2 regions of the Gilliamella sp. genome follow, and region 1 is predicted to be linked to the other one. Evidence: riboswitches for the same ligand, from Rfam matches in the RefSeq annotation. Region 1 holds a riboswitch; the other holds the start of a gene.

Region 1 (3,895 bases):
TAAATCATCAGTTGTAGTTAATTTAGTGACGCCACCATCAAGCGTCAAATACGGCGCAGAGCCGTTAATAACCTGTGAGGTCCGAGCTAACAACGCCTGCGAACTCACTGAATATGGCAATAACAACAATGGTGCAAAAACTATGGCTAATTTGGATAACAAGTTGGAAATCGACGGCAATCTTGGCGATTTCGCTAGATTTGATAATAAAAAGCAAAATGGAGTTTGTTTTTGATTACGGTAAAACTTAAATAGATTTAAGGTATAGCACTGCCAATGCCTGTTATTATTATAGCACACAATATCTAACCTCCTGTTAATTTGTGTTTTATTTTTATAGTTGTTTATTTTTTAATGAGCTGCGTTTTGCCATAAAATAATCAAAATTATAGCTAACTAAATACTAAAGCGCTAGTTTTTGGCAAAATTTTCTAAAAACCTAGCACAGGATGCAGAATGAAGCCTTCGGCTGCCCGACGCAGGATAAAAAGCTATATTGACCTTTAGGTGTTGTGAAATATTGGTGGGTTTTTCAATATTAAACATAAAACTCATCAAAAAAATAAATGAGTTTATGTTTATTTAGGTGAGTAACTAAAATTTAGATTTTAATGATTAATTGTTTTTAGGCATTGCAACTAACTTTTTTAGGATAAAATTCAGAATGACGCCATAAAGTGGCAAAAAGAATAATCCGCAAATTAGAATTTTAAAACTATAGTCCATTAACGAAATTTCGATCCAATGATTTGCCATAAATTCATCGCTACTTTGATAAAATGCGATAGCAAAAAAGACAATAGTATCAATACCATTACCAAATATTGCCGATGCTGTTGGGGCAACCCACCATGATCTGTTTTTTCTTAAATAGTTAAAAACAGTAATATCCATTAGTTGTCCAACTAAATAAGCGGCAAAACTAGCCAATGCAATTCGAAATACGAAGCTATTAAATTCCGTCAATGCTGATAATCCAACCCAATGGGTTTCAAAAAATAGTACCGAAATCAGGTATGAAAATAACAATGCAGGAATCATTACAACAAAAATGATTTTTCTCGCTAAACTAGCACCATAAATTCGAATAGTCAGATCGGTAGTTAAAAAGATAAACGGAAAAGTGAATGCCCCCCAAGTTGTTTGAAAACCAAAAATTTCGAATGGGATTTGGACTAAATAATTGCTTGAAGCAATAACCAATATGTGAAAAAAAGCCAACCAGTAAAGCGCTTTTTGCTTTTGTTTACTGGTAAAACTTTTTTCTATCGATTCTGAATGAACATTTAAGTACATCTTTTTTCCTTTTTAATGGGGTGAGAGAACCCAATGATGAATGAATTTATTTAGCTTGAGCCATATATTCTTGTAGGCCCTTATTGCGCAATAAACAACTTGGACACTTACCACATCCCCCTTCAACACCGTAATAACAGGTGTGGGTATGTTTTTGAACATAATCAAGATAACCTAGTTTATCAGCCATTTCCCACGTTTGCGCTTTAGTCAAATACATCAGTGGCGTGATGAGATTAAACGCATAGTCCATGGCTAAATTCATTGATACATTCATTGATTTAATAAAGACATCACGGCAATCTGGATAACCACTAAAATCGGTTTCACAAACTCCAATAATAATGTCAGAAATTCCTTGTTGCTTAGCATGACAGCCAGCCAAAAGTAAAAAAAGCATATTACGCCCATCAACGAAGGTATTGGGGTAATCGCCATCTTGAGCGGCTTTAATTTCTTGAGCGTCATCAATCAACGCATTATTTGTAGTTTGTTTGATAACTGAAGTATCAATGACGGTTTGTTTAATACCAAGATCATCAGCAATCCTTTTAGCTTTTTCAAGCTCTATTGCGTGACGTTGACCATAGTGAAAACTGATTGCCTGAACGTTTTCACGTCCATAATCAGCAATGGCTTGCAGTAAGCAAGTGGTTGAGTCTTGCCCACCAGAAAATATAACTAGTGCTTTACGAGTTTGCATTAACTGTTCCTGTTTGGATAGATTAGATTAGCGATTATCCACTTTTTCTGGATACATGTCGTGATTGGCTAATCGATTAGCCGCAACTTGTTCCCAATGAGTATCCGATTTGCCATAATTGGCATAAGGATCAATCGAAATGCCACCTCGCGGAGTGAATTTTCCCCAGACTTCGATATATTTAGGATCCATTAATTTAATCAGATCTTTCATAATGATATTAATGCAATCTTCATGGTAATCGCCATGATTACGAAAGCTGAACAGATAAAGTTTTAACGATTTACTTTCGACCATTTTAATATTGGGCACGTATGAAATATAAATTGTCGCAAAATCAGGTTGCCCTGTGATAGGACAAAGACTAGTAAATTCTGGGCAATTAAATTTAACAAAATAATCGTTATTCGGATGTTTATTAGCGAACGTTTCGAGTATTTCAGGACAATAGGTTGTTGGATAGCGAACAGACTGATCGCCTAGTAGTGTAATTTTACTCATTATTTTTCCTTAGTTTTTTAGCGTGGGAGGTTCACGAACCACGTAACAAGGCGCACACCATACTCTTTTTGCTTTAAAAAGTCTAGTATGACAATAGATTTATAAAAAATGTAAAACTAACACCGTCAACAATAACTATTGATGGTGTTAATAATAAAATATCGTTGAAGAGCAAATAAATCAAGAATCGGGAAATACTCTGCCTGATATCGTTTATTTCGCTCCCAATTCTTTATAAAAATCAGATAATTTAGTTTTAGCTTCATTAAGTTCTTTTTCAGCATCAGCTAATTTTGTTTGTTGTTTGACAATTTTCTGTTCATTATCTTTATCTTTCGCTTTTGATTTTGATTTTGATTTTGCTTGTTCTAATTCTTTAGTTCTTTCAGCCACTTTATTTGATTTTTCGTTAATCTCTTTTTTATATTTGGCTTCTAAATCATCATTTGAACAATGCTTATTTAAGTTACGTAATGATTTTTCAAGCCCTTGGATTTGATGAGAATTATTATTTTTTTTAGCATAATCAATCTGTTTTTCAATAGCCTGTTTTTTGCTTTCACACGTAAGTCCCTTTAGTTGTTCATTTGAAGCATAAGCACCAAATGATAATGAGATAGCTAATGTAATGACACTCAATTTACTTATTAACCGAATTACTGATTTCATACGAATTTTTCCTTAATTTTATTTTCTTAATTGAACACAATTGACTTTATGATCTTTACCTTTAGTTAGAATAAGGTTCGCTCGTTCTTTTGTAGGTAAAATATTTTCAACTAAATTTAATTCATTAATTTCTCGCCAAATACGATTGGCAATATTTGTAGCTTCATGTTCTGGAAGTTTTGAGTAGTGATTAAAATAAGAGTTAGGATCGCTAAATGCACCCTCCCTAAATTTTAAAAACCGATTTACATACCAATCATGTAATAATGACATATCAGCATCAACATAAATTGAAAAATCGACATAATCCGAAACAAAAACTCGGTTATTCGCTTGTGGATAATTCAGTGTACTTTGCAGTACATTCAAACCTTCAAGAATCAAAATGTCAGGACTATCAATAACGATTTCTTCATCTTCGACAATATCATAAACTAAATGAGAATAAACGGGTGCTTTAACTTGTGCCTGTCCTGATTTTATATCAGCAACAAAATTAAGCAATTTTTTTATATCGTAAGACTGAGGAAACCCTTTTTTATTCATTATTCCATGTTCTTCAAGATATCTATTTGGATATAAAAAACCATCAGTTGTTACCAAAGATACTTTGCGATGTTCAGGCCAACGGGTTAATAATGCTTGTAGTACTCTAGCGGTAGTACTTTTACCTACAGCAACACTGCCTGCAATGCCAATAATGTAAGGTGTTTTTTGACTTTTACC
Region 2 (3,895 bases), on a different contig from region 1:
GAGATTTCATTTCGTCATAACTTAGTTCAACTTGACCTTGAATTAGGTCAGAACCTAAGTTTGATGTCATAATTATGACAGTGTTACGAAAATCAACTGTGCGACCTTGACCATCTGTTAAGCGCCCATCATCCAATACTTGCAGTAAGATATTAAAGACATCTGGGTGTGCTTTTTCGACTTCATCAAGTAAAATTACTGAGTATGGTCGTCGTCTAACTGCTTCGGTTAAATACCCCCCTTCTTCATATCCAACATAACCTGGAGGCGCACCAATTAAGCGAGCAACGGAGTGTTTTTCCATAAACTCTGACATATCTATACGCACCATAGCATCTTCGCTGTCAAACATAAAGTTAGCCAATGATTTGCAAAGCTCGGTTTTACCGACACCAGTTGGTCCTAAGAATAGGAATGATCCAATCGGTTTATTTGGATCTGAAAGCCCTGCTCGGCTACGTCGAATCGCATTTGCAACCGCTAATACTGCTTCATTTTGACCTATTACACGTTTATGTAAAGCATCTTCCATGTGCAATAGTTTATCTTTTTCGCTCTCAAGCATTCTAGAAACTGGAATACCTGTCGCTTTAGATAATACTTCTGCAATTTCGTTATCGGTCACTTTGTTACGCAATAACTTCATGGTTTTGCCTTCTAACTGTGTTGCTGAAGCAAGTTTCTTTTCGAGCTCTGGAATTTTGCCATATTGTAATTCTGACATTTTGTTCAAGTCGCCAGCTCGACGAGCTTGCTCTATTTCAGTACGTGCCTTTTCTAGTTCTGCTTTGATGTTTTGAGTCCCCGAAACAGCTGCCTTTTCTGACTTCCACTCTTCTTCAAGTGAAGCATATTCCTTTTCTTTTTCAGAAAGTTCATCATTTAACATTTGTAGTCGCTTTTTACTCGCATCATCAGATTCTTTTTTAAGCGCTTGTTGTTCAAGTTTAAGTTGAATTATGCGCCTTTCAAGTCGATCTAAAGATTCTGGTTTTGAATCCATTTGCATACGAATACTTGATGCGGCTTCGTCAATTAAATCAATCGCTTTGTCAGGTAACATGCGATCAGAAATATAACGATGCGATAATGTAGCCGCAGCTACGATTGCAGGATCGGTTATTTGCACATGGTGATGCAGTTCATAACGTTCTTTTAAACCACGCAAAATAGCGATCGTATCTTCAACTGTTGGTTCGGCAACATAGACTTTTTGGAAACGACGCTCTAACGCAGGATCTTTTTCAATATATTGACGGTATTCATCAAGCGTTGTTGCTCCCACGCAGTGTAATTCACCGCGAGCTAATGCGGGTTTTAACATATTACCAGCATCCATTGCTCCATCGCTTTTTCCTGCGCCAACCATGGTATGGATTTCGTCAATAAATAATATAATGCGACCTTCTTCTTTTGCTAAGTCTTTAAGCACGGCTTTTAGGCGTTCTTCAAATTCCCCTCGATATTTGGCACCAGCAATTAATGCACCCATGTCTAATGATAAAACGCGTTTATTTCGTAATCCTTCAGGGACTTCACGGTTAACAATGCGTTGTGCTAATCCTTCTACAATAGCAGTTTTTCCTACACCTGGTTCCCCAATTAATACTGGATTATTTTTAGTACGACGTTGTAATACCTGAATAGTTCGACGAATTTCTTCATCACGACCAATAACAGGATCAAGTTTACCTTGTTCTGCTCGTTGAGTTAAATCAATGGTGTATTTTTTAAGTGCACCGCGTTGATCTTCTTCATTAGGATCGTTCACGTTATCGCTACCTCTTACTTGATTAACTGCTTGGCTAAATTTATCTTTATTAACACCTGATCTTTTAAGAAGATCGCCTAAACTGCCCTTATCTTCTAAAGCGGCTAATATAAAGAGTTCTGATGAGATATAGCTATCACCGTTCTTTTGGGATAATTTATCGCAAAGATTTAATACTCGAACAAAATCTTGCGATGGAATAACATCTCCACCCACACCTTGAACTTGGGGTAATCGGTCAATAGCTTGAGCTAATTCTTGTTGTAAATTAACAATATTTGCACCTGCTGCAATCAATAAAGGCATTACACTACTCCCTTCTTGATTAAGCATGGCTGATAGGACATGCACAGGCTCTATATATTGATTGTCTTTACCTAATGCCATTGACTGCGCATCAGCTAAAGCTTGTTGAAACTTATTTGTTAGTTTATCTAACCTCATAGTGTTTATCTCCTGAGCAATAAATTTGGATTAAACGCTTAACACATTTAATCCATTTGCATGTGATCTAAATGAGTGTTGCAACCTAAATTTCAAGAGCAAAGTTAAAATATTTTTTACAAAATTTATACAACAAAATTATCAAGTATGTAAGAATTAATTGACATAAAAATAAAGCTGTTTGCAATTTAAGCAATTACATCTAAATTTCGTTTTAAGATATACTGGTAAGATGACAAATTCACTTTTACCCCTTATATTGTTACCTTTATTTTGTTAGGTTCGCTAACCGTGGTTCGTAATCCATCCCACGAAAAAAAACTAGGAATATAAAATGTTCAAAATAGCCAAAGAGTTTCAATTTGATGCTTGTCACATGTTAGATGGGCACAATAAAAAGTGTCATAATCTGCACGGTCACACTTATCGCCTATTAGTTGAAATTAGCGGAGAGCTTATTGATAACGGCTCAAGCCAAGATATGGTCATGGATTATGCCGATTTAAAGCTAATAGTTAAACAACATATTGTCGATCCGTTAGATCACGCCTATCTTTACAATCAACATAACCCTAATGAGTGCCGTATCGCGTCGTTACTACAAGAAATGGATCGTAAAATTTTTGCCTTTCCATGTAGAACCACCGCAGAAGGAATGAGCAAATTTATTTTTGATTGCTTATCGCAATATTTGCCTGTTTCGATGATCAAACTATGGGAAACGCCAACTTCGTATTGTGAATATCATCGGAGCCCAATATGATCGAATTTCGCATCGTTGAAATCTTCGAGTCTTTACAGGGCGAAGGTTATAATACAGGCATGCCTGCTGTTTTTATCCGTTTTGCTGGGTGCAATTTAAATTGTGCTTGGTGTGATACTAATTTTCGAAAATTTACTCGATTCACGTTAGATGCTTTAATGACTAAAGTGAGCGAATATAAAAGCAAAAATATTATTATTACAGGTGGCGAACCGACAATGGTTAAAGCGTTACCTGAATTGCTTTTGCCACTCAAAAAAGCGGGTTATTTCATCGCCATTGAAAGCAACGGTCTTGGTAAAGTCGATCCGCTTATTGATTATATTGCGCTAAGCCCTAAATTTTGTTATCAGTCACGCTATCAAAAAATAGTACAACCAATAGCAAATGAAGTACGCATAGTAGCCGAAAATCACTGCGATTTTATTCCTTTTTGCCAATATATCGAAACTCATATTCAAGCCAAACGCTATTATCTATCTCCTTGTGAAAAAGATGGTGCATTTAATATGTTTGAAACGATAGAGTTGTTAGGAAAAATCAACCAAAATCGACTGAATAATAAATGGCTTTTGAGTGTGCAAAGCCACAAGTTTGCCAATATAGAATGATAAATTAGTACTAAAGAGAACTAATTAAATATTCATAAAATCAAGAAGTTTTATTAATTTTAATTGAATAATTGTTTAATCTATAATAACCTCATATAAATTATTTATATGGAATTAACTGTCATGCGTTTTTGCTATTGTTTATTGCTAACTTTGTTTACAACTCCAGTTATAGCTTGGGATATAGTTTGTGATAATACTTTAACTTGTCGTGTTATAGAATATAGTGATATATCTGATACAGGAGTGATAAAATCGTCAATTTTATTCCAGCGAAAAGCGGGGGCCAATCAGCCAGTTGAAATT

The links. Region 1 has a riboswitch for preQ1 ahead of queF (preQ(1) synthase). Riboswitches for the same ligand answer to the same signal wherever they lie in the genome.
Region 2: another riboswitch for preQ1. It lies ahead of queD (6-carboxytetrahydropterin synthase QueD); the one in region 1 lies ahead of queF (preQ(1) synthase).

What each region holds. Positions count from the first base shown of each region.
Region 1 is NZ_JAGGHR010000003.1:93,759-97,653, forward strand. It holds gene J6569_RS01935 (hypothetical protein) at 1-300, opposite strand, end outside; gene J6569_RS01940 (7-cyano-7-deazaguanine/7-aminomethyl-7-deazaguanine transporter) at 616-1,296, opposite strand; gene queC (7-cyano-7-deazaguanine synthase QueC) at 1,343-1,999, opposite strand; gene queF (preQ(1) synthase) at 2,027-2,500, opposite strand; PreQ1 riboswitch class I at 2,504-2,548, opposite strand; gene J6569_RS01955 (DUF1090 domain-containing protein) at 2,714-3,169, opposite strand; gene coaA (type I pantothenate kinase) at 3,188-3,895, opposite strand, start outside.
Region 2 is NZ_JAGGHR010000014.1:14,793-18,687, reverse strand. It holds gene clpB (ATP-dependent chaperone ClpB) at 1-2,215, opposite strand, end outside; PreQ1 riboswitch class I at 2,501-2,546, shown strand; gene queD (6-carboxytetrahydropterin synthase QueD) at 2,550-2,978, shown strand; gene J6569_RS05710 (7-carboxy-7-deazaguanine synthase QueE) at 2,975-3,589, shown strand; gene J6569_RS05705 (DUF1176 domain-containing protein) at 3,713-3,895, shown strand, end outside.